Regions from separate parts of the Streptomyces sp. CA-146814 genome, predicted to be linked through region 1. Evidence: riboswitches for the same ligand, from Rfam matches in the RefSeq annotation. Region 1 holds a riboswitch; each other region holds the start of a gene.

Region 1 (7,836 bases):
GCCTGGCAGACGCTGCACGCCGCCGACCAGGTCCTGTGCGGAGACCCGGACCACCCGCAGCTGCCCTACCTCCGCGAGGCCGGCGTCCGCGTCGAGCACGCGGCGCCCTCCGCCGACGAGCTGGTCGCCGCCTGCGCGGGCGGCCGTACGGTCGTGGTCCTGGTCGGCGGCGAGGGCGACGGCCGCCTGACCGACGGCCTGGCCCGGCTCGGCGGCTCCGGCCGGGTCGCCATGCCGGACCTGGAGCTGCTCCCCGGCTCGTACGACCTGCCCGGCGCCCGCCTCCTGGACCTGATCCAGGTCATGGACCGCATCCGCCGCGAGTGCCCCTGGACCTCGCAGCGTACGCACCAGGGCCTCGCGAAGTACGCCATCGAGGAGGCGTACGAACTGGTCGAGGCGATCGAGGACGGCGACCGGGACGAGCTGCGCGAGGAGCTGGGAGACGTGCTCCTCCAGGTCGTCTTCCACGCGCGCATCGCGCAGGAGGATCCCGAAGAGCCCTTCGACGTGGACGACGTGGCGGGCGGCCTCGTCGAGAAGCTGATCCACCGCCACCCGCACGTCTTCGGCGACGAGAGCGCCGAGACCCCGGAGGACGTCCACGCGCACTGGCTCCGCACGAAGGCGATCGAGAAGCAGCGCACCTCGGTGACGGAGGGAGTCCCCCTCAGCCAACCCGGTCTGGCCCTCGCCGCGAAGCTCGGCAGCCGCGTCCGTACGGCCGGACTCACCGTCCCGCTGCCCACCGGCGACACCATCGGCTACGAACTCCTCGCCCTGGCCGTGACCGCCGAGGCGAACGGCACCGACCCGGAGGCCGCCTTGCGCGCGGCGGCCCGGGTCTACCGGGATGCGATCGTGGCGGCGGAGGGCGGGGCGGGTTAGTACGGTGACCTGAGGGGCCGTACGAGGGGTGGGGGACGGGCGTGGACGCCGAGTTGAGGACGCTGGCTCTGACGGTGGCGCGGATCATCGAGAGCCCCGACCAGAGCGCTTACCGGCTCATGTCCGAGACACTGCGGGGCACCCGGAACACCTTTCTGGAGGTGCGGTTCGACAACCTGTGGGGGATCCGCCTCCGTGGTGAGGACACGGGCACGCCGAGCGCCGTACACGAGCTCCTGGTCGAAGTGAAGCGGACGGCGCCTTCCGCGTACGAGGAGCTGCAAGCCATCGCCGAAGCCTTCGCCGAGGACGAGCAGGCACGCGCGGTCGGTGGTGGCCGGACACCCGATCCCGTTCCGCCCGGTCCCGCCGCCCGCGCCACGGCCAACTCCGTCCAGGACGGCACCTTCCACGCCCCGGTCGTCCAGGCCGGCACCTTCTCCGGCGGCGTACACACCTATTACGCTCAGCCGCCGCACTCCACCCTGCCCCCGGTCGCCGACTGGCCGCACCTGCAGACGGCCGACCCGGTCACCCTCGGCGTGCACCGCACCCGGCGGCTGCCCGGCGAAGCGCCGCTGCCGCCGTACGTGGAGCGGGACTGCGACGCCGAGTTGGGTGACCGGGTCCGCGAGGCGGCCCGGGAGGGCGGTCTGGTGGTGGTGACCGGGGCGCCGCTCTCGGGCAAGACCCGGACGGTGTGGGCCGCCCTGGCGGCGAACCTGCCCGGTACGACCCGGGTGTTCGCGCCGTCGCCCGGGACGGACCTGCGCGGGCTTCCGGCGGTGGTACGAGGACGGGGCGAGGCGGACCGCGTCCTGTGGCTGGACGACCTGAGCGGCCACCTCGGGGAGCACGGGCTGACCCCGGCGGTCCTCGCGGAGCTCGTACGGCTGCGCGTGCCGGTGCTGGCCACGATGGAGGACGAGGCGTACGACGCGCGCCGGTTCGGGACGGCGGACCGCGCCCGGGTGCTCGACGGGACGCGACCGGTCGAGCTGAACCGGGTCTGGAGCGACAGCGAGTGGGCACGCCTTGAGGCGCTGGACGAGGAGCCCCGACTGCGGAGCGCCCGGCTCTGGCGCGGAGCGCACACGGTGCCCGAGTACCTGGCCGTCGGCTCCGACCTCGTCGAGGAGTGGCGGCGGGCGGCCCGGCCGACCCGCCACCCGCGCGGCCACCTGCTGGTGCGCGCCGCGGCCGACCTCCACCGCTGTGGAGTCCCGCACGCGGCGATCTCCGACAGTGTGCTGCGCGGCGCGCAGAAGCTGCATCCGGAGGCGTACGCGGCAGCCGAGGCGGAGTCGTTCGACGACGGGCTGGCCTGGGCTGCCGAGCAGCGGTACGGGGTGAGCGGGCTGCTGGTTCCCGGGGAGAAGGAGGGCACCTGGGGCGTCTTCGGCGCGCTGCTCGCCGATGCGGTCGACCGGCCCGACGGCTGGCCGGTCCCGCTCGGCCTGTGGATGTTCGCGCTCGAAACGGTGGGGACGGAGGGCGCGCGCTGGACCGTCCGGTCGAGCGCTCACGCGCACCTGGTGGAGCGGGCCAAGGGCGATCCGATGGCCGCGGCGGTGCTCGGCGACATCAACGTGGCCCTCGGTGATCTGGAGACCGCCGAGTTCTGGTGCCGCGCGGCGGCGGACGCCGGTCACATCGAGGCGGCCGCCGCCGCGGGAGAGCTGATGGTCGCGCGCGACGCGACGGCGGAGGCGATCCCGTACCTGGAACAGGCCGCCGAGGCGGGCGTCGTACGGTCGCAGTTCGCCCTGGGCATGCTGCTGATCGACCGCGCCAAGAGCTGGATGAACCGGGCGGCCGAGGCCGGCCACCCCTTGGCGGCGCGGGTGCTGCCCCGGCTCCACGCCGTGACGTACACGCCGCCCGATACCGTCAAGGAGTGACCGACACCCCCGCCTGCCCCCGCACGCCTGACGCGCCCGAACTCTTCACCTGGGAGTTCGCCACCGACCCGTACCCCGCCTACGCCTGGCTCCGCGAGCACAGCCCCGTGCACCGGACCGCGCTGCCCAGCGGGGTCGAGGCGTGGCTGGTGACGCGGTACGGGGATGCCAAGCAGGCGCTCGCCGACGCGCGGCTCTCCAAGGATCCGGCGAACCACGCCGGGTCCGCGGCCGCCAAGGGGAAGACGGGGATCCCGGGGGAGCGCAAGGCGGAGCTGATGACGCATCTGCTCAACATCGATCCGCCGGACCACACCCGGCTGCGCCGGCTCGTCTCCAAGGCGTTCACCCCGCGCCGGGTCGCGGAGTTCGCGCCCCGCGTGCAGGAGCTGACGGATCGGCTCATCGACGGCTTCGTCGAGAAGGGAGAGGCGGACCTCATCCACGACTTCGCCTTTCCGCTCCCCATCTACGCCATCTGCGACCTGCTCGGCGTCCCGCGCGAGGACCAGGACGACTTCCGGGACTGGGCGGGCATGATGATCCGCCACGGCGGCGGGCCGCGCGGCGGGGTGGCCCGGTCGGTGAAGAAGATGCGCGGCTATCTCGCCGAACTCATCCACCGGAAGAGGGAGAACCCCGGTGACGACCTGATCTCCGGGCTCATCCGGGCCAGCGACCACGGCGAGCACCTCACCGAGAACGAGGCCGCGGCGATGGCGTTCATCCTGCTCTTCGCCGGGTTCGAGACGACGGTGAACCTGATCGGGAACGGTACGTACGCCCTGCTCCGCCATCCCGGACAGCGTGCCCGGCTCGAGGAGTCGCTGGCGGCGGGGGAGAGTGCGCTGCTGGCCACCGGGATCGAGGAGTTGCTCCGGTTCGACGGGCCGGTCGAGCTCGCGACCTGGCGGTACGCCACCGAGGCGCTGACGCTCGGCGGGCAGGAGATCGCGGCCGGGGACCCGGTGCTGGTGGTGCTGGCCGCGGCGGACCGGGATCCGGAGCGGTTCGCGGATCCGGACGCGCTCGACCTCTCACGCAGTGACAATCAGCATCTCGGTTACGGTCACGGCATCCACTACTGCCTGGGAGCACCGCTGGCCCGGCTGGAGGGCCAGGCCGCGGTGGCGACCCTGCTGAAACGCCTTCCTGGCCTGCGACTTGCGGGGGAACCTGACGATTTGCGCTGGCGTGGCGGGCTCATCATGCGCGGACTGCGCACGCTGCCGGTCGAGTTCGAGCCGGGACGGCGCCTTGAGGAAGGTGACACGCTGTCACCTCTGTGACTTTCACGTGATCTGCGCTGCATCGACTTGTGACATGCGTTCGAGTCCCGCTAGGTTCACGGTTCGACGCGTCGGCCCACCGTTCACCGTTGGCCCGTCCGTCACTTGCGTATCAGCTTCACGCACGCGCGTAAGAGCTTCACGCACGCGCGCAACAGCTTCACGCTTCTCAGTTCCTGCTTGTCAGTCGCACGGAAGGCAAACTCCATGGGCTCCGCGAACGGCAGACACCGCCGCCCTCGTCAGGCACCCGCCATCGTCGTCGCCGCAGGTGTGACCGGATCGGCCATCGCCATTCCGCTCCTCGGCGCGGCAGGCGCACACGCGGCCGACGCCACCACCTGGGACCGGGTCGCGGAGTGCGAGAGCGGCGGCATGTGGAGTGCCGACCTCGGCAACGGCTACTACGGCGGGCTCCAGTTCTCGCAGGAGACCTGGTCGGCGTACGGCGGCGACGCCTTCGCGGAGCGGGCCGACCTGGCCAGCCGTTCGCAGCAGATCTCCGTCGCCGAGAAGGTCCTGGCGGACAAGGGCCCGCAAGCGTGGCCGAGCTGCGCGGTGATCTCGGGCCTCGCGGTGGACGGCAGCCTGCCCGGCGTCGACCCCGGTACGGTCCCCTCCGTCGACCCCACGAGCCCCACCACTCCCACTCCGGACCCGACGACCGCCCCGGCGAACGAAGCGGATGAAAAGGGTGGAGCGGAGGATTCCGACAAGACGGACTCCACCGGCACGACGGATGCAACCGGCAAGGGCGAGAGGAAGGGTGGCGGCGACACGCTCGACCCCTCGGCCGAGCCCTCCGCGCCTCCGGCCGCCGGAAAGACCGGAACGCCCGGCTCTCCTGACGCCTCGCAGCCCGCCACCTCCGCCCCCGACGCCTCGAAGGACGCCGACCGCACCGGCGGCAAGCACCGAGGCGCGCCGGCCCCCGAGGAGGCCGGCACGGTGGGGCAGGAGGACGGCCCGCGCGAGTCCGGCCGGCACGCCTCGCGCGGCGAGGGTGACGCGCGGGACGGCGGCGCGGTCACCGGCGGCGGCTACACCGTGCAGCCCGGCGACAACCTCTGGGCCATCGCCGACGCGCAGGAACTCCCGCAGGGCTGGACCGGCCTGTACGAGGCCAACAAGGACCTCCTCGGCACCGACCCGGACCTGATCCTGCCCGGACAGAGCCTGGACCTGGGGCTGGAGCAGGCGGGGCAGCAGACCGGTCAGCAGGCCGGTGAGCAGGACGGTCAGCAGGCCGGTGAGCAGGACGGTCAGGCGGACGTCCCGGAGGGCTCCGAGGTGCCTGCCGCCAACTGATCGAATTCGGGAAAACACCCCAAAAACGCGGGTAGTTCAGAGGCCTATGTCCACTTATGCGTAAGTGAGACATGGGTCTCTTTGCTGCAACTGGCGTGTTGCGTCCGCCTGCTCGGCGTAGATCGCCTCCGACCTGCGGAAACACTCCGTCAGGGCAGGCAAGTAAGCGCCGATTGAGTCGGTATGTCCATCTTTGAATGTCGGGGTTGCCTGTGTTTACGGTCGGAACCGCTCGCACCGCGGGCCCCGTCGACCGTCACGCCGAATCCTGCCGTCGGTCGAAGGGAACAGACGCGTAAAGCGCCGTAGGCAGGAGCGGGGGACCCAGGTAGGCCGCCGGGTCCGGACGGCCTCGTCGAAGACGAAGACGGGGACGTACGGGAACGGCTTGGGGTGAAGTCGCGCGCAAGGTCGCGCGACCGGGCAACTCATCAGCCCGAACCCGACAGCTCACCTCGTAGGCGTCGGTGAGGAGATCCGTTCCATGCTGCTGAACAGCAAGGGCAAGCACCGCCGCCCCTCGAAGACCGTCCGTCTCGCCACCCTCGCGGGTGTCACCGGTGCCGCCGTGGCCGTCCCGCTGATGGGTGCGACCAACGCTTCCGCCGCCTCCGTCGAGACCTGGGACGCCGTCGCCCAGTGCGAGTCCGGCGGCAACTGGTCCATCAACACCGGCAACGGCTACTACGGCGGACTGCAGTTCTCGCAGTCCAGCTGGGCCGCCGCCGGCGGTACGCAGTACGCCTCCCGTGCCGACCTGGCCTCCAAGGACCAGCAGATCGCCACCGCCGAGAAGCTCCTCGACATGCAGGGCCCGGGCGCTTGGGCCTGCGCCGGCGCCGGCGGCCTCACCAACGACGGTGTGGACCCGGGCGTGAACACCGGTTCCGGCCAGTCCGCGAGCAAGCCTGAGCAGGCGCAGCCCGAGCGCAAGGCCGAGCAGCCCACCACGCGCAGCGAGCAGCGCGAGGCCCCGAAGGCCGAGAGCTCCAAGAAGACCGTCACCACCCCGACCGGCGAGAAGGTCCAGAAGGGCGACGGCGAGTACAAGGTCAAGGTCGGCGACACCCTGAGCAAGATCGCCGACAAGGAGGGCGTCAAGGGCGGCTGGAGCAAGCTCTTCAAGCTCAACGACGACATCGTCAAGGAAGCGGACCTGATCTTCCCGGGTCAGCAGCTCCACCTGAAGTAACAGCCGTCTCTCCTCCCCGGAGGGAGGGGGTCCGGCGGCACCCTCCCTCCCTCGGCTCCCCGGCCCGGCGCGCTCTCCCCCCGTGCGCGCCGGGCCGGGGTTCTTCCGTGTGAAGGGCGCCGGCGGGTGAGGTGATGCGTTCACCTCTTGTCGCCAACACTTGTTACCAGCCAGTAGATTTCTGGAGTTTTGTCCCGTGATGCTGGCCCTTGGGTCCTTTTTCGTCCCAGGAGACGGGCGGTCGGCCGACTGACGCGGCCGGGCCGGTTAGGCTCGTGTCGCAAGGCCACAGTGACCCTGCACAACCAGCGTCATATCCCAGAAGGAGATGCCTCGTGCCGTCCATCGACGTCGTCGTAGCCAGGGAAATCCTCGACTCCCGGGGCAACCCCACGGTCGAGGTCGAGGTCGGCCTCGACGACGGCAGCACCGGTCGTGCTGCTGTTCCGTCCGGCGCCTCCACCGGCGCCTTCGAGGCCATCGAGCTTCGCGACGGTGACCCCAACCGCTACCTGGGCAAGGGCGTCGAGAAGGCCGTCCTCGCCGTCATCGAGCAGATCGGGCCGGAGCTCGTCGGGTACGACGCCACCGAGCAGCGCCTGATCGACCAGGCGATGTTCGACCTGGACGCCACCGAGAACAAGGCCTCGCTCGGCGCGAACGCCATCCTCGGTGTCTCGCTCGCCGTCGCGCACGCCGCCTCCGAGGCGTCCGACCTGCCGCTCTTCCGCTACCTCGGCGGCCCGAACGCGCACCTGCTGCCCGTTCCGATGATGAACATCCTGAACGGCGGCTCGCACGCCGACTCCAACGTGGACATCCAGGAGTTCATGATCGCGCCGATCGGCGCGGAGTCGTTCTCCGAGGCCCTGCGCTGGGGCGCGGAGATCTACCACACGCTGAAGAAGGTCCTCAAGACCAAGGGCCTGTCCACCGGCCTCGGCGACGAGGGCGGCTTCGCCCCGAACCTGGAGTCCAACCGCGCCGCCCTGGACCTCATCGTCGAGGCCATCAAGGAGGCCGGTTACGTCCCGGGCCGCGACATCGCGCTCGCGCTCGACGTCGCCGCGTCCGAGTTCTACAAGGACGGCGTCTACGAGTTCGAGGGCAAGTCCCGCTCGGCCGCCGAGATGACCGAGTACTACGAGGAGCTCGTCTCCGCGTACCCGCTGGTCTCCATCGAGGACCCGCTGTACGAGGACGACTGGGCCGGCTGGAAGGTCATCACCGACCGCATCGGCGCCAAGGTCCAGATCGT
Region 2 (7,836 bases), 4.5 Mb from region 1:
AAGCGGATGACCGCGCACTACAGCCAGGTGGAGATCGTGGAGCTGTCGATGAGCATCGGCTCGTGGCTGGCGTTCGGGCGGCTCAACCATGTGCTGGGGATCGACGCGGTGTGCGTGCTGCCGGGTCACTGACGGAGTCCGGGGCCGCCGGGTTGGCACTCCCGGCCCCGGGCTCTCCGTACACCCGGTGGATCAGCGGCGCAGATCGGTACGCCCGGTGGATCAGCGGCGCAGATCGGTGGCGATGATCCGCTCGATGTTGCGCTCGGCGAGCGCGGTGATCGTGACGAACGGGTTGACGCTGACGTTGCCCGGGATCAGGGCGCCGTCGATGACGTACAGGCCCGGGTAGCCGTGCAGCCGACCGTAGTTGTCGGTGGCCTTGTTCAGGACCGCGCCACCCAGCGGGTGGTACGTGAGGTGGTCGCCCCAGATCTTGTAGGTCCCGAAGAGGTCCGTGCGGTAGATCGTCCCCTCCTTCTTGTTGATCTTGTCGAAGATGGTCTTCGCGGCGTCGATGGACGGCTGCTTCCACGCCGTCTGCCAGTTCAGCTCGGCCCTGCCCGCCGCCGCGTTCCAGCTGAACTCGGCGCGGTGCGGGTTCTTGGTGATGGAGAGGTAGAACGAGGCCCAGGTCTCGATCCCGGTGGGCAGCGGGGCGACCTCGGCGAAGGCTCCGCCGGCGTCCCAGTTGTCGATGCCGCCGGTGGGGATGGAGGACTGCACCTTCCCCGTCGGGTCCCAGAGGTGGTTGGCCCGGCCGCACATGACGTTGCCGTTGTCGCCCCAGCCCTTGCCGACCTCGCTGTTGAGGCCGGGCAGCGCCCCGGTCGCCTTCAGGCCGACGAGCAGCTTGCTGGTGCCGACGCTGCCCGCCGCGAAGAAGACCCGGTCCGCCGTGACGGTCTTGGTGACGGTGGTCCGGCCGGTGGTGTCCAGCTGGTCGATGAGGACCGTGTAGCCGCCGCCGGAGGCCGGGGAGACGCGGGTGACCTTGTGGAGCGGGGTGATGGTGACCCGGCCGGTGGCCTTGATCCGGTCGATGTAGGTCTTCTGGAGCGACTTCTTGCCGTAGTTGTTGCCGTAGAGGATCTCGGCGTCCAGCGCGGACTTCGGTACGGTCCCGGCCGCCTCCTGCTTCATGTAGTCCCAGTCGTACACGGCGGGCACGAAGAGGAACGGGAAGCCCGAGCGCTGCGCGTGCTTCCGGCCGACCCGGCCGTACTGGTAGCAGTCGACGGAGTCGAACCAGGCCGGGTCGATGGTGGTGACGCCGAGGTCCGCGTTGGCGCGCGGGTAGTAGGTGCTGTACATCTCGGCGGCGTTCACCGACGGGAGGATGGTGGCGAAGTTCTCCCGCTTGGGCGTGACGGCCATGCCGCCGTTGACCAGCGAGCCGCCGCCGACGCCACGCCCCTGGTAGATGGTGATGCCGGCGAACTCCTCGGCGTCCAGGATCCCGGTGTAGCGGTTGACGTTCTTGTCGATCGGGAAGCCGAGGAAGTTGCTCAGCGGCTGCTTGGTCCGGGTCCGCAGCCAGAAGGAACGGTCGTCCGGCTTGGTGGTGTTGGCGAAGATCTTGCCGTCGGCGCCGGGGGTGTCCCAGGCCATGCCCATCTCGACCATGTGGACGTCGGTGCCCGCCTGGGCGAGCCGGAGGGCGGCGACCGAGCCGCCGTATCCGGTGCCGATGACCAGCACCGGCACATGGGCGCCGGATCCGATCGGGGCAGCTGATGCCCGGGGCGTGGCCCAGACCGGTGTGGTGGGTCCGGCGAGCGCCGCGACGCCAAGAAGAGAACCTGTTCCTGTGATGAACCTTCGACGGGAGACGCCTCTGTGAGCGCCTTCGTGCAGGATGAAGTCGTTCATGTGACTTACCTCACTCTCGATGAGTGCAACAGGTTCTACTGTCGATCGGGTGGTAAGTCACTAGAAACTTGGGGGTAACTTCCCGGTACGCCGAGGGGCCCCGGACCAGGTGGTCCGGGGCCCCTCGGCGTGAGCGCGTACGGGATCAGTAGGCGCCGAAGACGTTGTCGATCGAGCCGTACCGGTCCGCGGCGTAGTTGCACGCGGCGGTGATGTTGGCGACCGGGTCGTAGCTGTCGGTCGAGGTACCGGGCACGTGGTAGGCCTGGAAGGTCGGGTCGATGACCTGGAGCAGCCCCTTGGACGGGGTGCCCTTGACCGCGTTGGAGTCCCAGTTGTTGATGGCGTTCGGGTTGCCCGAGGACTCGCGGATGATGTTGCGGTGGATGCCCTCGTAGCTGCCGGGGATGCCGTGCTGGGCCATGACCGCCAGCGACTCCTTGATCCAGCCATCGAGGTCGTTGGTGTACGTGGCGGGAGCGGCGGCGGCCGGGGCGGCGGCAGGCGCGGCCGTGGTGCGCTCCGAGCGGTCGGCGCGCTCCGCCGTGGCGGTGCGCTCGGCGGCCGGGGCGGCCTTGGCAGCCTTGCCTGCCTTGGCGTCTGACGGGGCGGCAGCCTTGGCGCCGATGGTCAGCGTGATACCCGGGTGAATAAGGTTCGGGTTCTCGCCGACGACCTTGCGGTTGCCTTCGTACAGCTTCTTCCAGCCGCCGCTGACGGAATACTCGCGGGCGATCTTGGAAAGCGTTTCGCCGGACACCACGGAATGCTCGGCGGGCGCCGCCTTCGTCACGGAATTCACCTGGGCGGTCACGGAGACGGGGGCGACCGCCTTTTCCGCGGCGATGGAGTGCGCGGGAGCGGCGGAGGCGGTGGTGGCGCCGAGCACCGGGAGGGCCAGAACGGCTCCACCCGTGGTCACGGCGGCGATGCCACGGCTCAGCGAGACGGACTTGGGACGGCGGTGCTTACCCTGTGCGGGCATGGGGAATTTCCTCTCCGGCGCCTACGAGGTGAGCTGTCGGGTTCAGACGGGAGATGTCTGGCCGCACGGTCGTGCGACTTCACCCCTAGCCGTTCCGGATACCGGATCGGCGGCTTACCTGGGTCCCCCGCTCCTGCCGTACGTGAGTGGGTTGCGGATTCCCGGACGGCGGCAGGATTCGGCGTTCCATCCGGATTGACCGTGACCGTAGGCGAAAAACATCGGGCAGAACAAGCCCTGAATTCCGGATCTTCTTTCTCCGCATGATCGAATTCCGGAATTCCCGGTCGCGCCGGTTCCGTCACGGTGTCAACTTTCTTCGCACAGAAGGGAACCGAGGCCTCCACTTCCCCGTCCGCACCCCCGGGCGTGACGCTCACCACTTTGCGCGGGGGTGGCCGGAATGGGCATACCCAAAAGATCCCAAGAACCCTCAATAACCCCTTTGATGAGGAGAGGGTTAAATAGCAAAAATCGCCCATACCGACCTGGAGAAACGGACTTATCGGGCGGTTCCGTAGGCCGGGTCGGAGGCCTCGCGGGGCCAGGGCTTACGGTGTGGGGTGGAGACTAGTAAGCCAACCCTTACCTCCGACGTACGCTGTACCTGCCCGCGTTCGCCCGCCTTAAGGATCACCACGCCATGACACGCCCCGTCCGCGTCGCCATTGTCGGAGCCGGCCCTGCCGGTATCTACGCTGCGGACGCGCTGCTCAAATCCGAGGTCTGCCAGGACCCGGGTGTCTCGATCGACCTGTTCGAGCGCATGCCCGCGCCCTTCGGCCTGATCCGGTACGGCGTGGCCCCCGACCACCCGCGGATCAAGGGCATCGTCAAGGCGCTGCACCAGGTGCTGGACAAGCCGCAGATCCGCCTCTTCGGCAACGTCAGCTACCCGAACGACATCGACCTGGACGACCTGCGGTCCTTCTACGACGCGGTGATCTTCTCGACCGGCGCCGAGGCCGACCGGGCCCTCGACATCCCGGGCATGGAGCTCGACGGCTCCTACGGCGCGGCCGACTTCGTCTCCTGGTACGACGGCCACCCCGAGGTCCCGCGCACCTGGCCGCTCACCGCGGAGAAGGTCGCCGTCCTCGGCGTCGGCAACGTGGCGCTCGACGTGGCCCGCGTGCTGGCCAAGACGGCGGACGAGCTGCTGCCCACCGAGATCCCGGACAACGTGTACCAGGGCCTCAAGGCGAACAAGGCGCTGGAGGTGCATGTGTTCGGGCGGCGTGGCCCGGCGCAGGCCAAGTTCAGCCCGATGGAGCTGCGGGAGCTGGACCACTCCCCCAACATCGAGGTCATCGTCAACCCCGAGGACATCGAGTACGACGAGGGCTCCATCGCCACCCGGCGGGAGAACAAGCAGGCCAACATGGTCGCGCAGACCCTGGAGAACTGGGCGATCCGCGACGTCGGCGACCGCCCGCACAAGCTCTTCCTGCACTTCTTCGAGTCGCCGGTCGAGATCCTCGGCGAGGACGGCAAGGTCACCGCGCTGCGCACCGAGCGCACCGAGCTGGACGGCACCGGCAACGTCCGGGGCACCGGCACGTTCACCGACTGGGACATGCAGAGCGTCTACCGGGCCGTCGGCTACTACTCGGAGGAGCTGCCCAAGCTCCCCTTCGACGTGGCCTCCGGCACGGTCCCGCACGAGGCGGGCCGCGTCATCGCCGGCGACGAGCACATGGCCTCGGTCTACGTCACGGGCTGGATCAAGCGCGGCCCGATCGGTCTGATCGGCCACACCAAGGGCGACGCCAACGAGACGGTCGCGTGCCTCCTGGAGGACCGCGCCGCCGGCCGCCTGTCCGAGCCGGCGACGCCCGCTCCGGAGGCCGTGGAGGCCTTCCTGGAGAGCCGGAACGTCCGCTACACGACCTGGGAGGGCTGGCACAAGCTGGACGCCCACGAGCAGGCGCTCGGCGTCGCCCAGGGCCGTGAGCGGATCAAGGTCGTGGAGCGCGAGGGCATGCTGGACGCCTCGGGCGCCTTCGCCCTGGCCGAGCGGGCCACGGAGGTCTGAGCCGGGCCGCCGGCGGAGGTCTGAGCCGGGAGTGCTCGCGCGGATCCGAGCCCCGTACGCCTGAGGCGTACGGGGCTGTCGCCCGTCAGGCCGGGTCCGGGGCGCTGGTGCCGCCCCGGCCCGGCCCGCGGAACGTCCGCCACAGGTCCGGCGGGGCGGCGTCGCGGGACGGCGGCTGCGGCTTCTCCGGAAGGTGCGTCCAGCGGGCCGCGAGCAGGAGCGCGATGTCGTCGGGCCGGTCCGTGGCCTGCCGGGCCTCGCCGATCACCCGGTTCGCGATCTGGGCCAGCGGGACCGATCCGATCCCGGCGATCGTGGAGCGCAGCCGCTCGATGCCCTCGTCGATGTCGGTCCCGGGCCGTTCGATGAGCCCGTCGGTGAACAGGGCCAGCACATCGCCCGGTTCGAGCAGCAGTTCGGTGACCGGGTACGTCGCGTGCCCGTCGACGCCGAGGACGATGCCGCCGGGCAGGTCCAGCACCTCGGTCCGGCCGTCGGGGTGCCGCAGCACCGGCTGCGGATGGCCCGCCCGTACGGCACGGGCGCGTCCCGTGAGCGGGTCCAGGACGATGTAGCAGCAGCTGGCGAACTGTCCCGGGTCCAGGTCGATGAGCAGCCGGTTGGTGCCGCTCATCACCTCCTGCGGATCGTGGTTGCTCAGCGCGAACGCCCTTACCGCACTGCGTAGTTGCCCCATGGTGGCGGCCGCCGCGACACCGTGTCCCTGGACGTCGCCGATGACCAGGGCCAGTTCGTGGCCGGTCTCGATGACGTCGTACCAGTCGCCGCCCACCTCCATGTCCTGGGTCCCGGAGAGATAGCGCCCGAGCGTGTCGACCCCGTCGGCCTCCGGCAGCCGGTGCGGCAGCAGGGCGTCCTGGAGCCCCCGGGCGAGCGCCGACTCGCTGTCGTACCGCTGCGCGCGTTGCAGGGCCTGGGCGATGAGTCCGGCGAGGGCGGTCAGGACGGTGCGCTCCTCCGGGCTGAACCCGCGCGGCCGGTCGAAGCCGAGGATGCACGAGCCGACGGGCCGTCCGGAGGCGATCAGCGGCAGGAAGGCGCGCGCGCCGACGTCGGTCTCCATCGGGATGCCCGGGTAGGCGTCGGCCAGCCGCTGCATGGACTCGAAGAAGATCGGCCGGCCGGTGGTCAGGGTCTCCACGCCAGGAATGGAGACGTCGAGCCCGACCCCGTCGAAACGGTCGAGGAACCCTTTCGGGAACCCGGTCTCCCAGGCGAGGTGGAGGTGACGCTCGCTCAGCAGGTAGATGGCGAGCTGCCGGCCGCCGAACGCGGGCAGCAGCTCCTCGGTGACCACGGCGGAGACCTGACGGGCCGTGACCGCCTCGGTGAGGGCGATCGCCAGGGCCACCGGGCGGTAGAGGGCGGAGGAGCGGTCGGCGGTGGAGCCGATGCCCAGACCGGGCGCGGTGACCGAACCGGGAGCGTACGCCGGCTGTTCCGTGGCCTGGAACACCGCGCTCAGCCCGTCGTGGCCCGGGTACAGCGAGACCGACAGCCAGCGCGACGGGCCCCGCCGGGCGAGGAAGTGGACGGGTTCGTCGGAGATCAGGGCGGCCCGGCAGTGGTCCTCGTACGCCGGATGCCCGAACCACGGCAGCACCTCCCACACGACGTGGCCCACCAGCTCGGCGCGGGGGAGGTCGAGCAGCTTCTCCGCGAGCGCGTTGGCGTACGTGATGCGCCCGATCCGGTCCAGCGAGACGATCCCCCGCGGCAGCCGGTCCGCCGCCTCCGCGATGACGGGTCCCGCGCCGAAGTCGACGACGAAGCCGGTCAGATGGCTCTCCGCGCTCTCGCCGTCCGGGTGGGTCCAGCGGCCGGAGAGTTCCAGCAGGTGGTAGCGGCCGTCGGGGCCGCGCAGCCGCATCCTCCGCACCACCGGATCGGCGGATTCCACCGCCTGCCGGGCCAGCGCCCAGAGCCCGTACACGTCCTCCGGTACGAGGCGTCCGGCGAGCGCGTCGACGGTGCCGGGGAACTCCTCCGGCGCGGTGCCGAAGATCGCGCACAGGTCGTCGTCGGCGGTGAGGCCGCCGGAGTGCAGGTCCCAGTCGAAGCTGCCGACCCGCACGGGCGGCGCCGGGGCGGCCGGGAGCTGGACGGGGATCGGCTCCTTCTCCCAGACGACCGGGAGGGACCGCGACTCCAGATCGGCGAGCGCGGCCCCGAGCCGTCGGCCCAGGCGCAGCAGCCGCTCCCCGTCGGCGGGAGCGATCTCCTCGCCCGGGGTGGCGGGCCGCAGGACGGCCATCACGCCCATGCTGCCCTGCGGGCCGGTGATCGGGACCCACAGCGATCCGAACGGGAACGGCAGCCCCGCCATCAGCTGGGGAAACCGCCGCATGCCCTCCTCCGCGTCGGCGAGCAGCACGGGCCGGCCGGTGCGGTAGGCCTCGGAGACCGGGAACGGCCGGTTCACGTGCATCCGCCACCAGGGCCGGAAGAGCGGGCCCGGCAGTCCGGCGAGCACGGCGAGGCGCAGAAGGCCGGGCGTCCCGGAGCGGAGGTAGATGCCGCCCGCGTACCCCTCGGCGGACTCGACGGCGCTGACGACCCCCTGCGCGAGTACGAGGGACAGCTCGTCCGGTACTCGGCCGCCGTCGTCGTGCCCGGCCGCGGCCCCGCTTCCGGGGGACGGGGTGGGCCGGGTCGCATCGTGCCGGGTCACACAGCCAGGATGCTCCCGGCAGAGGGGGCCGCGCACGTCGGCGGACCGGCCGGAACCCCGTGCCGGCCGGTCCGCGGCCTAGTACAGCTTGGCGACGGCGGTGCCGGTCGTCTTCCTGAACCCCTTCAGCGGTGCGCCGTCCAGGTCACCCAGCTGTCCCCACTCCAGAACGGTCACCGTGCGGCCGTCGCGGCCGACGGAGTGGAGGCCGATGTCGGTGGAGCCGACCTCCGGGTAGGACGTGTCGATGCT
Region 3 (7,836 bases), 1.3 Mb from region 1:
CTTCCTGATCCGCGAGGCCCCGCACACCGTGCATGTGCTGAACGCCCCGTCGCCCGCCGCGACGGCGTGCCTGCCGATCGGGCGCGAGGTGGCGCGGCGGGCGCTGCGCCGGGCTCGGGAGACGGGGTGGAGGCCGCCCGCCGTAGAATCGGGTCATTGTGTCTGAGCAGCCCTTGAACCCCACCCCCGCCCCGGCCCCGGCCCCGGCCCCGGAAGAGGCAGCCGAGGCCACCGTGACCGGCTCAGCCCCCGCCGCGACTCCCGAGCCGGCGGCGGCGACCCCTGTGACCGGGTCCGCGACCGGGTCCACCGCCGCCGACGTCACCCCTGAGGAGGCCGCCGCGCTGCGGGCCGCCTCCTTCGAGCGGGCGCGTCGGCTGCGCCAGGAGCCCCGCTTCCCCGGTGGCCCCGCCGCCGACCCGGCCGGCTCGCACCACGAGCGCCGGATCCGCAGCTTCCAGCCGCGCCGCAGCCGGGTCACCACCGGCCAGCAGGAGGCCCTGGAGCGGCTGTGGCCGAAGTGGGGCCTGGACATCGACGGCAAGCGGGTCCTGGATCTGGCCGAGCTGTTCGACGGGCTGCCGGTCGTCCTGGAGATCGGGTTCGGCATGGGCGAGGCCACCGCGCAGATGGCGGCCGAGGACCCGGGCACCGGCATCCTCGCCGTCGACGTCCACACCCCGGGCCAGGGCAACCTGCTGGGCCTGGCGGACAAGGCGGGCTCGACCAACGTACGGGTGGCCAACGGCGACGCGGTGATCCTGCTCCGCGAGATGCTGGCCCCCGAGTCGCTCGACGGCCTGCGGGTCTACTTCCCGGACCCGTGGCCCAAGGCCCGCCACCACAAGCGGCGCCTGATCCAGCCCGAGTTCCTGGACCTGGTGGCCCCGGTGCTCAAGCCCGGCGCGATCGTGCACTGCGCGACCGACTGGGAGCCGTACGCGGAGCAGATGCTGGAGGTGCTGACCGCGCACCCCCGCTTCGCCAACACGGCGGCGGACGGCGGATACGCGCCGCGTCCGGCGTTCCGGCCGCTCACCCGGTTCGAGGGCCAGGGCCTGGACAAGGGCCACGTCGTGCACGACCTGCTGTTCGCCCGGATCTGACACACCGCCCGGGCAGACCGCCGCCGGGTGAGGCGCGTCCCGGTCGAACACCGAACCACCCTGGCCGAGCACTGAACCGTCCTGGCCGAACAGCGAGCCGTCCTGGCCGGATGCACCGTCGCCGGGTGTCAGTGCTCCTCGTTAGGGTCGAGGGGTGTCCGACGGTTCCGTGCAGTACCAGCAGCGGCAGCCGGCGGTCCCGGTCCTCCACGAGCAGCGGCCCGAGGAGGTGTTGGGCGCCGTGCCGGAGCGCGGCCGTTGGCAGTACCGGCCGCGCCGCGTCTCCCTGGTCTGGCGCAGCAAGGTGTTCCGCCTGGGGACCGTGATCGTGGCGCTCGCGCTGTGCGGGCTGGTGATCCTCGCCCTGGTCCGCGAGCAGACGGGCCCGGAGGGGTTCCTCGTCGGCCTCGGCCTGGCGCTGCTGCCGGTACCGCTCCTGATGGCCGCCTTCCGCTGGCTGGACCGGGTCGAGCCGGGCCCCTGGCGGAACCTGATCTTCTGCTTCGCCTGGGGCGCGTGCGCCGCAGCACTCGTCGCGATCATCGCCAACTCGTTCGCCATGCGGTGGATAGCCACCGCGACGGCCGACCCGGCGAGCGCCGACACGCTGGGCGCGACGGTGATCGCCCCGGTCGTGGAGGAGAGCGCCAAGGCCGTCTCGATCCTGCTGATCTTCATCTTCCAAAGGCGGGAGTTCCGGGGCGTGGTCGACGGCATCGTGGTCGCGGGCTTCACCGCGACGGGCTTCGCCTTCACCGAGAACATCCTCTACCTGGGCAACGCGTTCGACGAGGATCAGCAGCTCGGCAGTTCCGGGATCGCCTCGGTGACCGCCGGGACGTTCTTCGTACGGATCGTGATGTCGCCGTTCGCGCATCCGCTGTTCACGGTGCTCACCGGTCTCGGCTTCGGCTTCGCGGCCATCAGCGCCCGCCACCACCGGGTCCGCCGGATCGCCCTGCCCGTGCTCGGCCTGCTGCTGGCGATGGGCCTGCACGCCCTGTGGAACGGCTCTTCGGCCTTCGGCCCGTACGGCTTCTGGGCGATGTACGGGATGGTGATGGTCCCGGTCTTCGCGCTGGTGACCTGGCTGGCGATCTGGTGGCGCCGGCGTGAGCTGCGGACGCTCGCCGCCGAACTGCCCGCGTACGCCACGGCCGGCTGGCTGACCCCGGCCGAGCCGCTGGCCCTCTCCTCGATGCGGACCCGGGGCGTGGCGCGCGATCTGGCCCGCCACTGGCACGGGAAGCAGGACCGGTCGCGGGGCCGGGCGGCGGCGCGCGCGGTGGCGGAGTACGAGTCGTTCGCGACGACCCTGGCCGGCCTGCGCCGCCGCGCCCGCCATGACGCGGTGGGCCCGGACTTCGCCGTCCGGGAGCGGGAGCTGCTGCACCACCTCTGGCAACGCCGCGCCATCGCCGCCCCGGCCCTCACCCACGCGGCCCAGATGACCGGCACCGGCCCGCGCCCACACCCGTACCGACAGCCGGCGCCGTACGGACAGCGACAGGAACACGGATACGGGCAGGGGCAGGCGCAGGCGCAGGGGCAGAGTTACGGGCACGGGCAGGGCTACGGCTACGGCTACGGGCAGGGGCACGGAACCGCGTACGGCAGCCCGCCCCCGCAGCAGCCGTACCCGTACGGCCGACAGAGCCCGTACGGCTCCACCCCGCCTCCCCCGTAAGGCGGTTCAGGCCGACGCCTCCGTCAGGGCCGCCAGCTCCGCCTCCGTCAGCTCCAGGTCCGCGACGGCCAGCAGCGCGGGGAGCTGTTCGACCGTGCGGGCCGAGGCGATCGGGGCCGCGACCGTCGGACGGGCGGCGAGCCAGGCGAGGGCCACCGTCGCGATCTCGGCACCCCGCTCCGTGGCCACCTGGTCGAGGGCGGCCAGCACCGTGCGGCCGCGCTCCGACTCCAGGTGCTCGCCCGCCTTCGCGGAGCGGGCGCTCTCCACGGTGGCGCCGGGGCGGTACTTGCCGGTGAGGAAGCCCGAGGCCAGCGCGTAGTACGGGACGGCGGCGAGGCCGGCGCGGGCGGCGGTCTCCTGGAGCGGGCCCTCATAGGTGGCGCGGGAGACCAGGTTGTAGTGCGGCTGGAGCGCGACGTACCGGGCCAGGCCCTCGCGCTCGGAGAAGTCCAGCGACTCCTGGAGGCGCTCCGGGCTGATGTTGGAGGCGGCGATGTGGCGCACCTTGCCGTCCCTCACCAGCTGGTCGAGGGCGGTGATGATCTCCTCCACCGGGACGGTCTCGTCGTCGAAGTGCGTGTAGTAGAGGTCGATGTGGTCGGTGCCGAGGCGGCGCAGCGACTGCTCGGCCGCGCCCTTGATGGTGGCGGCGGAGAGCCCCTGGAAATCGGGGTGGGCGCCGACCTTGGTGGCCACGACGATGTCGGAACGGTTGGCGCGGGAGGCGAGCCAGGCGCCGATGACGGTCTCCGACTCACCGCCCCGGTTGCCCTCGGCCCAGGCGGAGTAGGCGTCGGCGGTGTCGACGAAGTTGCCGCCGGCCGCGGCGTACGCGTCCAGGACGGCGAAGGACCGGTCCTCGTCGGCGGTCCAGCCGAAGACGTTGCCGCCGAGGGCGAGGGGGAAGACCTGGAGGTCGGAGCTGCCGAGCGTGCGCAGAGAAGTCATGTCGGGGTTCAACGGCAGCGGCGGAGCGGTGTATTCCGTGCCGGGGCCGCGCATTACGTGCCGGAGCCTCGTATTCCATCGCGGAGCCGCGCATTCCGTGCCTGAGCGGCGCATTCCATTCCGGAGCGGCGCATTCCATTCCGGAGCGGCGCATCCCGCGCGCCGGAGCCGCGCATTCCGCACGCCGGAGCCCCATGTTCCACCCCTGGACCCGCCGACCCGCCGGACGGACCGGCCGCCGGACGGACCGGCAGCCCTGACGTCGGGGGGTGAGCGTCAGGGCTGCCGGGGTTTCGGGTCCTACGGGCGCGAGTGCCTCAGACGGAGAGACCCTTGCTGTTCAGCCATGCGACCGGGTTCATCGCCGAGCCGCCCGCGGTGTGGACCTCCAGGTGGAGGTGGACACCGGTCACGTTGCCGGTCGCGCCCATGCGGCCGATGGTCTCGCCGGTGCTGACCTGCTGGCCGACCGAGACGTCGATCGAGGACTGGTGCGCGTACCAGATCTCCGTGCCGTCCTCCAGCTGGAGGACCGTGCGGTAGCCGTACGAACCGGACCAGCCGGCCTCCGTGATGGTGCCGCTGTGCACGGCCTTGAGCGGCGAACCGGCCGCTCCGGCGAAGTCCAGGCCGGTGTGCTGGCCGGAGGACCACATGGCGCCCGACTGGCCGTAGGTCGAGGTGATCGTGTACGAGGAGGCCGGCAGCGTGTAGCTGGCGCGGAGCTTGGCGAGGCGCTCCTCCTCGGCCTTCTTCGCCGCGGCCTCCTCGGCCGCCTTCTTCTCGGCGGCGATCTTGGCCTTGACCTTGGCCTCGGCCTCGTCCTGCTGCTTCTTCGCCTCGGCGGCGGCCTTCTCGGCCGCGGCCTTCTCCTCGGCGGCCTTGGCCTCGGCGTCGGCGTTGGCCTGCTGCTGCTCGGCCTGCTGGAGGATCCGGGCGCGCAGGGCCTCGCCGGCGTCGGTGGTGCCCTGCTCGGCCTCGGCGGTCGTGATGCCGGCGGAGGTGAGCGGAGCGGCGGCGAGGACCGGTGCGTCCTCGGCGTCGTCGGACATGAACGCCCCGACGCCGGGAAGGGACTTGGCGTCGGGGAGGTTGTCCGCGATGGAATCGGGAAGAGAGATGGAGACCGGCGGCTTGCTCTGGGCGGTGGCCATGCCACCCGCACCGACTGCCGCTATGACGCCGACCCCGAGGACGGTGGAGCTACGGGCGAGACCCCGCTGCTTGGACACGCGGTGCTTGCCGCGCACGGGACGGATGGACTCCGCGGTGGGGTTCCACTCCTCCCACGTCCGCTCCGGGCCACCGAGGCCATCGGCAGTGAAGGGTGACGGGGCCTCAGGGGCAGGGTGATTGGACGCCACGTGGGCGCGCTCCTTTCCTTCCTTCTCGCCTACCGGGTTAGCTGACGGGTTCGGAGCAGGAAGGTCTCCTACGGGCCCCTCTGCCTCACGATGGAGACACAGGCGTCCGATTCACCCCATGTAGGTGGTTCCCCGGTTCCCTTGCGGAATTCGGCGCTCGCGCACGGCGCCGTCTCTGACGACGGCTGGGACGACCGCGCTGCGTTATCGAACGTTAATAGACAGACGGGCCCGATTCCAAGCTGTTCCTGTTGATCATTAACGGCTTCGACGGGGACTTACCACCCACAAGCCGCCCGAATCGGACGGCTTGACGACCCCTCGCCCACACCTCTTTTTCTGATGGTGTGTCAACTGTTATGCGGAGCGGTGCTCATCGATTACGCACCGTGTCATCACCCCGGCCGACGATCTTCACCGTCGTCCGCCGCGGCGCCTGGCCCTCCGCCGGCCGGCTGACCGCGAGCAGCGCCATGTCGTCCGTCGACCGGCCGCCGGTGTGCAGCCGTACGTCGTCGGTGAGCGCCGAGAGCAGCTCCTCGGGGCCGGGGAAGATGCGGCCGCGCAGCCGGGCCGCCGGGTCGTAGAAGACGCCGTTCGCGTCGCGCGCCTCGGAGAGGCCGTCCGTGAAGGCGAGCAGCGTCGAACCGGCGGGCAGCTCCCACTCGTCGGACCGGTCCGGCCACACGCCGAGGTCCATCCCCAGCGGCAGCGCGGGCACGCTCGGGGCCAGGACTTCCAGGGCCCCGTCCGCGTGCAGCAGGATCGGCTCGGGATGGCCGCGGTTGACGAGGCGCAGGGAGGCCGAGCCGGGCGGGATCTCGGCCAGGACGGCGGTGATGAACCCCTCCATGGCATCCAGCCCGTACCGCCGCGTCCCCTCCCGCGCGAGCGCCCGCTCCAGCCGCTGCGCCACGCCCTCCAGGGACCGCTCCTGCTCGGCGGCCTCCCGGAACGCGCCGATGATCACCGCCACCGCCTCCACGGCGTCCAGTCCCTTGCCGCGCACGTCGCCGACGACCAGGCGTACACCGTACGGAGTGTCCGCCACCGCGAACAGGTCCCCGCCGACGAACTCGTCCGCCTGCGCCGCCTCGTACCGCGCCGCCACCTGGAGCCCGCCGATCCGCTCCGCCGGCGTCGGCAGTACGGCCCGCATGGCGGTCTCCGCGATGACCCGTGCCGAGGCCAGCTGCTCGTTGCTGCGGCGCACGACCCCGTTGATGACGAGGGCCAGGGCCGCGGCGGTGAGGACCGTGATCATCTCGATGACCGGGACGACCTGCGTGGACGTGCCGTCGGAGATCCGCATCGCGATGACGGAGAGGACCGAGGCCACTCCCGTACGGATGGTGCTGGCGAGCGAGAAGAACGGCGCGGCGATCAGCGGCGCGGCCACGAACAGCGGTACGGCGGTGAAGTTGGGCGGCGCGAGCGAGTCGAAGAGGAGCCCGCCGCCGATCAGCAGCACCGGCAGCAGCCGCACGAACCGCCGCGTCCCGGCGCTCCGCGCCACCACCGGCTTCCCGCGCCCCGTCGAGCCGGGCGCGGCCCGCCCGGGGATCCCGAGGCTCGCCTTCACGAGCCCGCGCCCCTTATCCGCCATCCCCACCACCTGTGCACTCCTGCTGCCCGGTCCGGCCACGGCTGCGGACGGTACCGCGCCCCGCCCAGGCTTCCCGGAGCCGCGCCGTGCGGCGACCCGTCATCGGCCGAATAGGGGGAAGCGGGCCTGGTGCCGAGGCCCTCCGTGGTCAGTCGGAGAGCCGGCGTTCGGCGTAGATCGTCAGTGCATCCCGTACGAAGGCGGCGGTGCCGTCCCCGTAGCGATCGTAGTTCTTTCCGAAGCGGGGATCGGCGACATACATCTCGCCGAGCCCGATGACGTAGGAGCGACCGGGCTCCTTGTCCGCCGCCCGGCCCGCCGCTCGTCCCGCCGCCCGGCCCGGCCCGCCGCCCGACGCGTCGCTCGCCGCCGTGGACGACGACAGCCACGCACAGTGCCGCCGGGCGATCTCCTGAGCCTGCTCACCACCGGCATCGGCCCCGGCCTCCCGGGCCCGTCCCCAGTCCCGCGCGATGGCTTCGTGCTCGGCGAGGAAGGCCTTACGCCCCTCCTCGCCGAGCCCACGCCACCACCGGTCGCCCTCCTCGTACGCCGCGCGCCCCCAGCGCTCGGTCACCTCCCGCTCATGAGCGGTGTGGTCGAACCCGTCGAACACTTCCTCGGCCATGAGTTCCGTCCCCTCCTCCGTCTTGTGGAGAGTGGTCCGCACCGAGGCGATCTGCCGCCCGATGCGCGCCTGCTCCTGTTCGAGCAGCCGCAGATGCGCCCGCAACGCCACACAAGTGTCCTGCTGCCCTTCGAGCACGTCCTTGATCGCGGGCAGCGACAGCCCGAGCTCCCGCAGCAGCAGGATGCGCTGCAGCCGGACGAGGGCGTCCTGGTCGTAGTAGCGGTAGCCGTTGCTCCCGAGCCGGCTCGGCACGAGGAGACCGAGGTCCCCGTAGTGCCGGAGCGTCCGGCTGGTGGTGCCGGCCTTTCTGGCGATTTCCTGGATGGACCACTCCATGCCGGAGACGCTAGATCTTTACGTAACGTCAAGGTCAATCCCGGAAGGGGCCGGGCTCCGGAAACGACTCAGGCCCGGTACGCGATCAGTGATCTGCGTACCGGGCCTGGATCTTCAGTAGCGGGGACAGGATTTGAACCTGCGACCTCTGGGTT
Region 4 (7,836 bases), 3.5 Mb from region 1:
GGATGTACTGCGTCTGGATCTCGCTCAGCGAGAAGCGCTCCATCAGGCGCTCCTTCGCCTGCGCCGAGTTGTCGCTGTCCCGGATGATCCGGATGACCTCGTCGATGTCGAGCAGGGCGACGATCAGGCCTTCGACCAGGTGCAGCCGGTCACGGCGCTTGGTGCGGCGGAACTCGCTGCGCCGGCGCACGACCTCGAAGCGGTGGTCGAGATAGACCTCCAGCAGCTCCTTGAGGCCGAGCGTCAGCGGCTGGCCGTCGACCAGCGCCACGTTGTTGATGCCGAAGGACTCCTCCATCGGCGTCAGCTTGTAGAGCTGCTCCAGCACCGCTTCCGGCACGAAGCCGTTCTTCACCTCGATGACCAGACGCAGGCCGTGCGCGCGGTCGGTGAGGTCCTTGACGTCCGCGATGCCCTGGAGCTTCTTCGCCGAGACCAGGTCCTTGATCTTGGCGATCACCTTCTCCGGGCCGACGGTGAAGGGCAGTTCGGTGACGACGAGACCCTTGCGGCGGGCCGTCACGTTCTCCACGGCGACGGTGGCGCGGATCTTGAACGTGCCGCGGCCGTTGGTGTACGCGTCCTTGATGCCGCCGAGGCCGACGATACGGCCGCCGGTCGGCAGGTCGGGGCCGGGGACGAAACGCATCAGCGTCTCGATGTCGGCGCCCGGGTGCTTGATCAGGTGGCGGGCGGCGGCGATGACCTCGCCCAGGTTGTGCGGAGGCATGTTGGTCGCCATGCCGACCGCGATGCCCGATACGCCGTTCACCAGGAGGTTGGGGTAGGCGGCCGGGAGGACGACCGGCTCGCGCTCCTGGCCGTCGTAGTTCGACTGGAAGTCGACCGTGTCCTCGTCGATCGCCTCCGTCATCAGCGAAGTGGCGTCGGCCATCCGGCACTCGGTGTACCGCATGGCGGCCGGCGGGTCGTCGTTGCCGAGCGAGCCGAAGTTGCCGTGGCCGTCGACGAGCGGCAGCCGCATCGAGAAGGGCTGCGCCATCCGCACCAGGGCGTCGTAGATCGACGCGTCACCGTGAGGGTGCAGCTTGCCCATGACCTCGCCGACGACGCGCGCGCACTTCACATAGCCGCGGTCGGGGCGCAGTCCCATCTCGTTCATCTGGGACACGATGCGCCGGTGCACCGGCTTCATGCCGTCGCGGGCGTCGGGCAGGGCCCTGGAGTAGATCACCGAGTACGCGTACTCGAGGAAGGAGCCCTGCATTTCGTCGACGACGTCGATGTCGAGGATCTTCTCCTCGAAGTCGTCCGGCGGCGGGGTCTTCGTGCTACGGCGGGCCATCGCGGCTGCGACTCCTTCTCGGATTCACGGATTCTGATCGGACAACCTGGGGTACTGATGCGGACCATTGTGGACCTCCGCACTGACAACGCGGACCTCGACCCGTCCGAAGCCGTCCCGGGCGGCACGGCCGGGGACACCATCGACGGAAACTTCCGCGGAACGGGAACTTCGCCAGGTGCCGGTGCGCTTGCTTAGAGTGGCAGGTCTGGCAGGAAGTACCGGTCAGGAAGTCCAGTATCGCGATCGAAGGGACGTACATGCCCATGGGTCACACGGCCACCGCACAGGCCGGCTCCGGCGGCCTGACAGCGACCGAGCACCGCCTGGCCAACGGCCTGCGTGTGGTGCTCTCCGAGGACCATCTGACCCCGGTCGCCGCGGTCTGCCTCTGGTACGACGTCGGTTCGCGCCACGAGGTCAAGGGACGCACCGGTCTGGCTCACCTCTTCGAGCACCTGATGTTCCAGGGCTCGGGACAGGTCAAGGGGAACGGCCACTTCGAGCTCGTCCAGGGGGCCGGCGGCTCGCTCAACGGGACGACCAGCTTCGAGCGGACCAACTACTTCGAGACCATGCCCACCCACCAGGTGGAGCTGGCCCTCTGGCTGGAGGCCGACCGCATGGGCTCCCTCCTCGCCGCGCTCGACGAGGAGTCCATGGAGAACCAGCGCGACGTCGTCAAGAACGAACGCCGCCAGCGCTACGACAACGTGCCCTACGGCACCGCGTTCGAGAAGCTCACCGCCCTCTCCTACCCCGAGGGCCACCCCTACCACCACACCCCGATCGGCTCCATGGCCGACCTGGACGCGGCAACCCTGGAGGACGCCCGCGCGTTCTTCCGTACGTACTACGCGCCCAACAACGCGGTGCTGTCGATCGTCGGCGACATCGACCCGGAGCAGACCCTCGCCTGGGTCGAGAAGTACTTCGGCTCCATCCCGTCCCACGACGGCAAGCAGCCGCCGCGCGACGGGACCCTGCCCGAGATCATCGGCGAGCAGCTGCGCGAAGTGGTCCACGAGGAGGTCCCGGCGCGTGCGCTGATGGCCGCCTACCGCCTCCCGCACGACGGCACCCGCGCCTGTGACGCGGCCGACCTGGCGCTCACCGTGCTCGGCGGCGGCGAGTCCTCGCGGCTGCACAACCGCCTGGTCCGCCGCGACCGTACGGCGGTGGCGGCGGGCTTCGGCCTGCTGCGGCTCGCCGGCGCGCCCTCGCTGGGCTGGCTGGACGTGAAGACCTCCGGCGGGGTCGAGGTGGAGACCATCGAGACCGCCGTCGACGAGGAGCTGGCCCGGTTCGCCGAGGAGGGCCCGACGCCGGAGGAAATGGAGCGCGCGCAGGCCCAGTTGGAGCGCGAGTGGCTGGACCGGCTGGGGACGGTCGCGGGCCGCGCCGACGAACTGTGCCGTTACGCGGTCCTGTTCGGCGACCCGCAGCTCGCCCTGACCGCCGTGGGACGCGTCCTGGACATCACCGCCGACGAGGTGCGCGAGGCTGCAGCGGCGGCCCTGCGCCCCGACAACCGGGCGGTGCTGGTCTACGAGCCCGTCGAGCCGGCCGAGGACGCCGAAGAGGCCACCGACGCGCCCGAGGGGGCGGACAAGTGAGCGACGCCGCCGTGACTGGAGTAGCCATGGAGTACCACCCGCAGCCGACCCCGGGCACCGCCCGGCCGTGGGCCTTCCCCGCCCCCGAGCGCGGCGCCCTGCCTAACGGGCTGACCGTGCTGCGCTGCCACCGCCCCGGCCAGCAGGTCGTGGCCGTGGAGATCTTCCTGGACGCGCCGCTGGACGCCGAGCCCGAGGGCCTGGACGGCGTGGCCACGATCATGTCGCGCGCGCTCTCCGAAGGCACCGACAAGCACAGCGCCGAGGAGTTCGCCGCCGAGCTGGAGCGGTGCGGCGCCACCCTGGACGCGCACGCCGACCACCCCGGCGTCCGGGTCTCCCTGGAGGTCCCGGCCTCCCGGCTGGCCAAGGCGCTCGGCCTGGTCGCCGAGGCCCTGCGCGCCCCGGCCTTCGCCGAGAGCGAGATCGAGCGGCTCGTCGGCAACCGCCTCGACGAGATCCCGCACGAGAAGGCCAACCCGTCCCGGCGCGCCGCCAAGCAGCTCTCCAAGGAGCTGTTCCCGGCCACCGCCCGGATGTCCCGCCCGCGCCTGGGCACCGAGGAGACCGTGCGGCGGATCGACGCCGCCGCCGTGCGCGCCTTCTTCGACGCCCACATCCGCCCGGCCACCGCGACGGCCGTCATCGTCGGCGACCTCACCGGCATCGACCTGGACGCGCTGCTCACCGACACCCTCGGCGACTGGTCGGGCAACACGGCCCAGGCCCGCCCGGTCGCGCCGATCACCGCCGACGACACCGGCCGCGTGGTCATCGTGGACCGTCCCGGCGCGGTCCAGACCCAGCTGCTGATCGGCCGCATCGGCGCCGACCGCCACGAGCGCGTCTGGCCGGCCCAGGTGCTCGGCACGTACTGCCTGGGCGGCACGCTCACCTCCCGGCTGGACCGGGTGCTGCGCGAGGAGAAGGGCTACACCTACGGCGTACGCGCCTTCGCCCAGGTCCTGCGCTCGACCGGGCCCGACTCGGGCGGCGCGGCGATGCTCGCCATCAGCGGTTCGGTGGACACCGAGTCCACCGGCCCGGCGCTGGAGGACCTCTGGAAGGTCCTGCGGACGCTGGCCGCCGAAGGGCTGACCGACGCCGAGCGCGAGACGGCCGTGCAGAACCTGGTGGGCGTCGCCCCGCTGAAGTTCGAGACGGCCGCCTCGGTCGCGAGCACGCTGGCCGACCAGGTCGAGCAGCACCTGCCCGACGACTACCAGGCCCAGCTGTACGCCCGCCTCGCCGAGACGGGCACCGTGGAGGCGACCGCTGCCGTGGTCAGCGCCTTCCCGGTGGACCGGCTGGTCACGGTCCTCGTGGGCGACGCGGCACAGATCGCGGAGCCGGTGAAGGCGCTCGGCATCGGAGAGGTGACCGTCGTCAGCGGCTGACACACCGTCGGCACACACCAGGACGGAGAGAACCCCAGCGAGGAGTAATTCGCCGGGGTTCTCCCTTTTGTCCGCTTGGCGCCTTTCTTCACGTCTTGCTGATGTAACTCCCCCTACGTCCTGTGGGATGCGCGACAAATCCCCCTGTCCGTTTGGTGACGGACAGCCGCCTTGTCTAGCGTCGGCCCGGCTGTCCGTCACCCGTATGCCGCATCCGCAGCGCCGGGCAGCCATCGCCGAGTCCCCGTCAGGCGCGAGCCTGGGGAGCCGGGGACCCACACGCAGTCCCTGGGGTGAATCGGAACCCCGTGCCGCGAACCGGCGCGGAGCTCCGTAGGAGACCTTCCTGCTCCGAACCCGTCAGCTAACCCGGTAGGCGAGAAGGAAGGAAAGGATCAAGCACCTCCATGGCGTTCACCCGTGCCACCGGGAAGCACCGTGCCCCGAGCCGCCTGAAGCGCCGCGGCGCTCATGTCGCCGGCGTCGCGGCCCTGACCACGACCGGTGTCCTCGGCACCCTGGCCTCTCCGGCCGCCGCGGCCGACTCCGAGACCCCCAAGGTCGCCGAGACCGGACTCACCCAGGCCATCGCCCTCGACGCCACGATCGCCGAGCAGATCGAGGCCCAGGCCCAGGCCCAGCACCGGCAGGCCGAAGTCGTCGCGAAGGCGAAGGCCGAGGCGGCCGCCGAAGCCAAGGCCAAGGCCGCGAAGGCCAAGGCGAAGGCGGAGGCCCAGCGCAAGGCCGAGGCCCGCGCCGAGGAGATCCGCGAGGAGGAGGCCCGCGCGGCCCGCGCCGCCGAGCGCGCCCGCCTCAACGCCTTCCACCTCCCGGTCGCCGGCTCGTCCGTCACCACCGGCTACAAGTCCGGCGGTGCGCTCTGGTCCTCCGGCAGCCACTCCGGCGTGGACTTCCGCGCCGCCTCCGGCAGCTCCGTCGTCGCGGTCGGCGCCGGTACGGTCGTCGAGGCGGGCTGGGGCGGCGCGTACGGCAACAACATCGTGCTCCGGATGACGGACGGCACGTACACCCAGTACGGCCACCTCTCCTCGATCGGCGTCTCCGTCGGCCAGTCGGTCACCTCCGGCCAGCAGATCGGCCTCTCCGGCTCCACCGGCAACTCCACCGGCCCGCACCTCCACTTCGAGGCCCGCACCACTGCCGAGTACGGCTCCGACATGGACCCGGTCGGCTACCTGCGCTCGCACGGCGTCAACGTCTGACCCGACCGCGCACCACCGCTCCTCCCGAAGGCCCCGGCTTCCCGCCGGGGCCTTCGGCCGTGCGCCGGGAATGCCCGGACCGATCCCCTCCGCTCCCGACCTTTGGCCAGAAGATATCCATCAATTCAGGCCTGCCATCGGAAATTGCGGAAGATTGCCTTAGAGTCACGGAACAGGCGTCGGCCGGCCGCGTTTCGCGGGGATGAAGGCGGAGGTTCGGACATGCGCATTCCCGCGCATTCGGTATGCACGGCAATCCGTGACGACATCATCTCCGGTGTCTACGAGCGCGGCAGCCGCCTCACCGAGGAGCTGCTGGCCCGGCGGTACGGGGTCTCCCGCGTCCCGGTCCGCGAGGCACTGCGCACCCTGGAGTCCGAAGGCTTCGTCACCACCCGCAGGCACGCCGGGGCCTGTGTCGCCGAGCCCACCGAGCAGGAGGCCGCCGACCTGCTGGAGGTGCGGATGCTCCTGGAGCCGCTCGGCGCCGCCCGCGCCGCCCAGCGCCGCACGGAGGCCCACCTCAAGGTGCTCCGCGGGCTGGTCAGACTGGGCCAGGAGCGGGCCCGCCGCGGCGAGGGCGAGGATCTGCGGTCGCTGGGCGGCTGGTTCCACGAGACCCTGGCGCAGGCCTCCGGCAGCCCCGGCCTGATCGCCCTGCTCACCCAGCTCCGGCACAAGATCGCCTGGATGTACGCCGTCGAGCAGCCGGCCCGCCCGGTCGACTCCTGGGCCGAGCACGGAGCCATCGTGGACGCGGTGGCGCGCGGCGACGCGGAACGGGCCAGGGCGCTCACCGCCCTGCACGCGGAGCGGGCCGCCGGGGCGCACCGGCTGCGCCGACCGGACCGACCCGGCCGTCGGGCGGCGCCACCGCCTCGCGTGAGTTCTTCGCAACACGGCGTAAACATCGCGGGTGCCCGTCATTAACAAGCGCGCCGTATACAAAGAGAAGTAATTCCCGAGGGTTTTATTTCGCGCTGCCCGAAATTATTCTCCATCGCCTCGGGACAGCGAAAAAGCCGCGGCTTCTCCCGGAGGGAGAAACCACGGCTCAGGTCCGTTACCGTCGTACGGTCCCGGAATGGGTCAGACGGTCTCGGGAAGCTCTTCGAGCCCCTCGGCGACCAGCTTCGCCAGACGGTCCAGGGCGGCCTCGGCGTCGTCCGCGTCGGACGCGAGCACGATCTCCTCGCCACCCTGCGCACCCAGACCCAGCACCGCGAGCATCGAGGCGGCGTTGACCGGGTTGCCGTCGGCCTTGGCGATCGTCACCGGGACGCCGGAAGCCGTGGCGGCACGGACGAAGATGGAAGCGGGGCGGGCGTGCAGGCCCTCGGCCCAACCGACGTTTACGCGGCGCTCAGCCATGGTTCTGCCCTTCACATATCAACGGTTGTCTAGACCAGTCTCTCATGCGGTACGTACTGCTGTGCCCGGCCTCCCCTCCCACCCGCAGGCCCCGGCCGTCCTCAGACTGCCCCGGTACCGATCCCTCCGCGACCGGGAGACCGGCCGTAGGCTTTGCCCATGGAGCCCACGCCGGAACAGAGTCCGCATCACGCGTACCCCGACCACTGGGAAGCGGACGTGGTGCTCCGCGACGGTGGCACCGCGCGCATCAGGCCGATCACCACGGACGACGCCGAACGGCTGGTCAGCTTCTACGAGCAGGTGTCCGACGAGTCGAAGTACTACCGGTTCTTCGCCCCGTACCCGCGCCTTTCCGACCGGGACGTGCACCGCTTCACCCATCACGACTACGTCGACCGGGTGGGGCTGGCCGTCACGATCGGCGGCGAGTTCATCGGAACCGTCCGCTACGACCGCATCAACGACCAGGGCCGGCCCGCCTCCGCGCCCGCCGACGAGGCCGAGGTCGCCTTCCTCGTCCAGGACGCCCACCAGGGCCGCGGAGTCGCCTCGGCGCTGCTCGAACACATCGCCGCCGTCGCCCGCGAGCGAGGGATCCGGCGCTTCGCCGCCGAGGTGCTGCCCGCCAACAACAAGATGATCAAGGTGTTCCGGGACGCCGGCTACACCCAGCAGCGCAGCTTCGAGGACGGCTCCGTCCACCTCACCCTCGACCTCGAACCCACCGAGAAGTCCCTCGCCGTCCAGCGCGGCCGCGAACAGCGCGCCGAGGCCCGCTCGGTCCAGCGCCTCCTCGCGCCCGGCTCCGTCGCGGTCATCGGCACCGGCCGCACACCCGGGGGAGTGGGCCGCACGGTCCTCCGCAACCTCCTCGCCGCCGGCTTCACCGGCCGTACGTACGCCGTGAACCGCGCCTTCGA

Evidence for each region. A riboswitch is a leader RNA that binds a small molecule or an ion and turns the genes downstream of it on or off. The one in region 1 is predicted to bind cyclic di-AMP.
Region 2: it holds a riboswitch for cyclic di-AMP, as region 1 does, so the genes downstream of both, ACQP09_RS32665 (transglycosylase SLT domain-containing protein) here and ACQP09_RS12495 (transglycosylase family protein) in region 1, are expected to answer to the same signal.
Region 3: it holds a riboswitch for cyclic di-AMP, as region 1 does, so the genes downstream of both, ACQP09_RS18460 (M23 family metallopeptidase) here and ACQP09_RS12495 (transglycosylase family protein) in region 1, are expected to answer to the same signal.
Region 4: it holds a riboswitch for cyclic di-AMP, as region 1 does, so the genes downstream of both, ACQP09_RS28195 (M23 family metallopeptidase) here and ACQP09_RS12495 (transglycosylase family protein) in region 1, are expected to answer to the same signal.

The regions. Positions count from the first base shown of each region.
Region 1 is NZ_CP192068.1:2,835,796-2,843,631, reverse strand. It holds gene ACQP09_RS12515 (nucleoside triphosphate pyrophosphohydrolase) at 1-888, shown strand, start outside; gene ACQP09_RS12510 (tetratricopeptide repeat protein) at 930-2,789, shown strand; gene ACQP09_RS12505 (cytochrome P450 family protein) at 2,786-4,078, shown strand; gene ACQP09_RS12500 (transglycosylase family protein) at 4,286-5,386, shown strand; cyclic di-AMP (ydaO/yuaA leader) riboswitch at 5,678-5,865, shown strand; gene ACQP09_RS12495 (transglycosylase family protein) at 5,871-6,578, shown strand; gene eno (phosphopyruvate hydratase) at 6,914-7,836, shown strand, end outside.
Region 2 is NZ_CP192068.1:7,383,020-7,390,855, reverse strand. It holds gene ACQP09_RS32675 (carboxymuconolactone decarboxylase family protein) at 1-132, shown strand, start outside; gene ACQP09_RS32670 (GMC oxidoreductase) at 223-1,872, opposite strand; gene ACQP09_RS32665 (transglycosylase SLT domain-containing protein) at 2,018-2,857, opposite strand; cyclic di-AMP (ydaO/yuaA leader) riboswitch at 2,861-3,020, opposite strand; gene ACQP09_RS32660 (FAD-dependent oxidoreductase) at 3,501-4,892, shown strand; gene ACQP09_RS32655 (SpoIIE family protein phosphatase) at 4,978-7,584, opposite strand; gene ACQP09_RS32650 (hypothetical protein) at 7,663-7,836, opposite strand, start outside.
Region 3 is NZ_CP192068.1:4,164,682-4,172,517, reverse strand. It holds gene lhgO (L-2-hydroxyglutarate oxidase) at 1-166, shown strand, start outside; gene trmB (tRNA (guanosine(46)-N7)-methyltransferase TrmB) at 159-1,106, shown strand; gene ACQP09_RS18470 (PrsW family intramembrane metalloprotease) at 1,261-2,793, shown strand; gene ACQP09_RS18465 (aldo/keto reductase) at 2,800-3,744, opposite strand; gene ACQP09_RS18460 (M23 family metallopeptidase) at 4,062-5,108, opposite strand; cyclic di-AMP (ydaO/yuaA leader) riboswitch at 5,120-5,274, opposite strand; gene ACQP09_RS18455 (PP2C family protein-serine/threonine phosphatase) at 5,482-6,714, opposite strand; gene ACQP09_RS18450 (MerR family transcriptional regulator) at 6,863-7,681, opposite strand; tRNA gene ACQP09_RS18445 (tRNA-Met) at 7,800-7,836, opposite strand, start outside.
Region 4 is NZ_CP192068.1:6,288,479-6,296,314, forward strand. It holds gene ACQP09_RS28180 (DNA gyrase/topoisomerase IV subunit A) at 1-1,306, opposite strand, end outside; gene ACQP09_RS28185 (M16 family metallopeptidase) at 1,567-2,922, shown strand; gene ACQP09_RS28190 (M16 family metallopeptidase) at 2,949-4,319, shown strand; cyclic di-AMP (ydaO/yuaA leader) riboswitch at 4,544-4,712, shown strand; gene ACQP09_RS28195 (M23 family metallopeptidase) at 4,727-5,542, shown strand; gene ACQP09_RS28200 (GntR family transcriptional regulator) at 5,765-6,472, shown strand; gene ACQP09_RS28205 (HPr family phosphocarrier protein) at 6,632-6,913, opposite strand; gene ACQP09_RS28210 (GNAT family N-acetyltransferase) at 7,073-7,836, shown strand, end outside.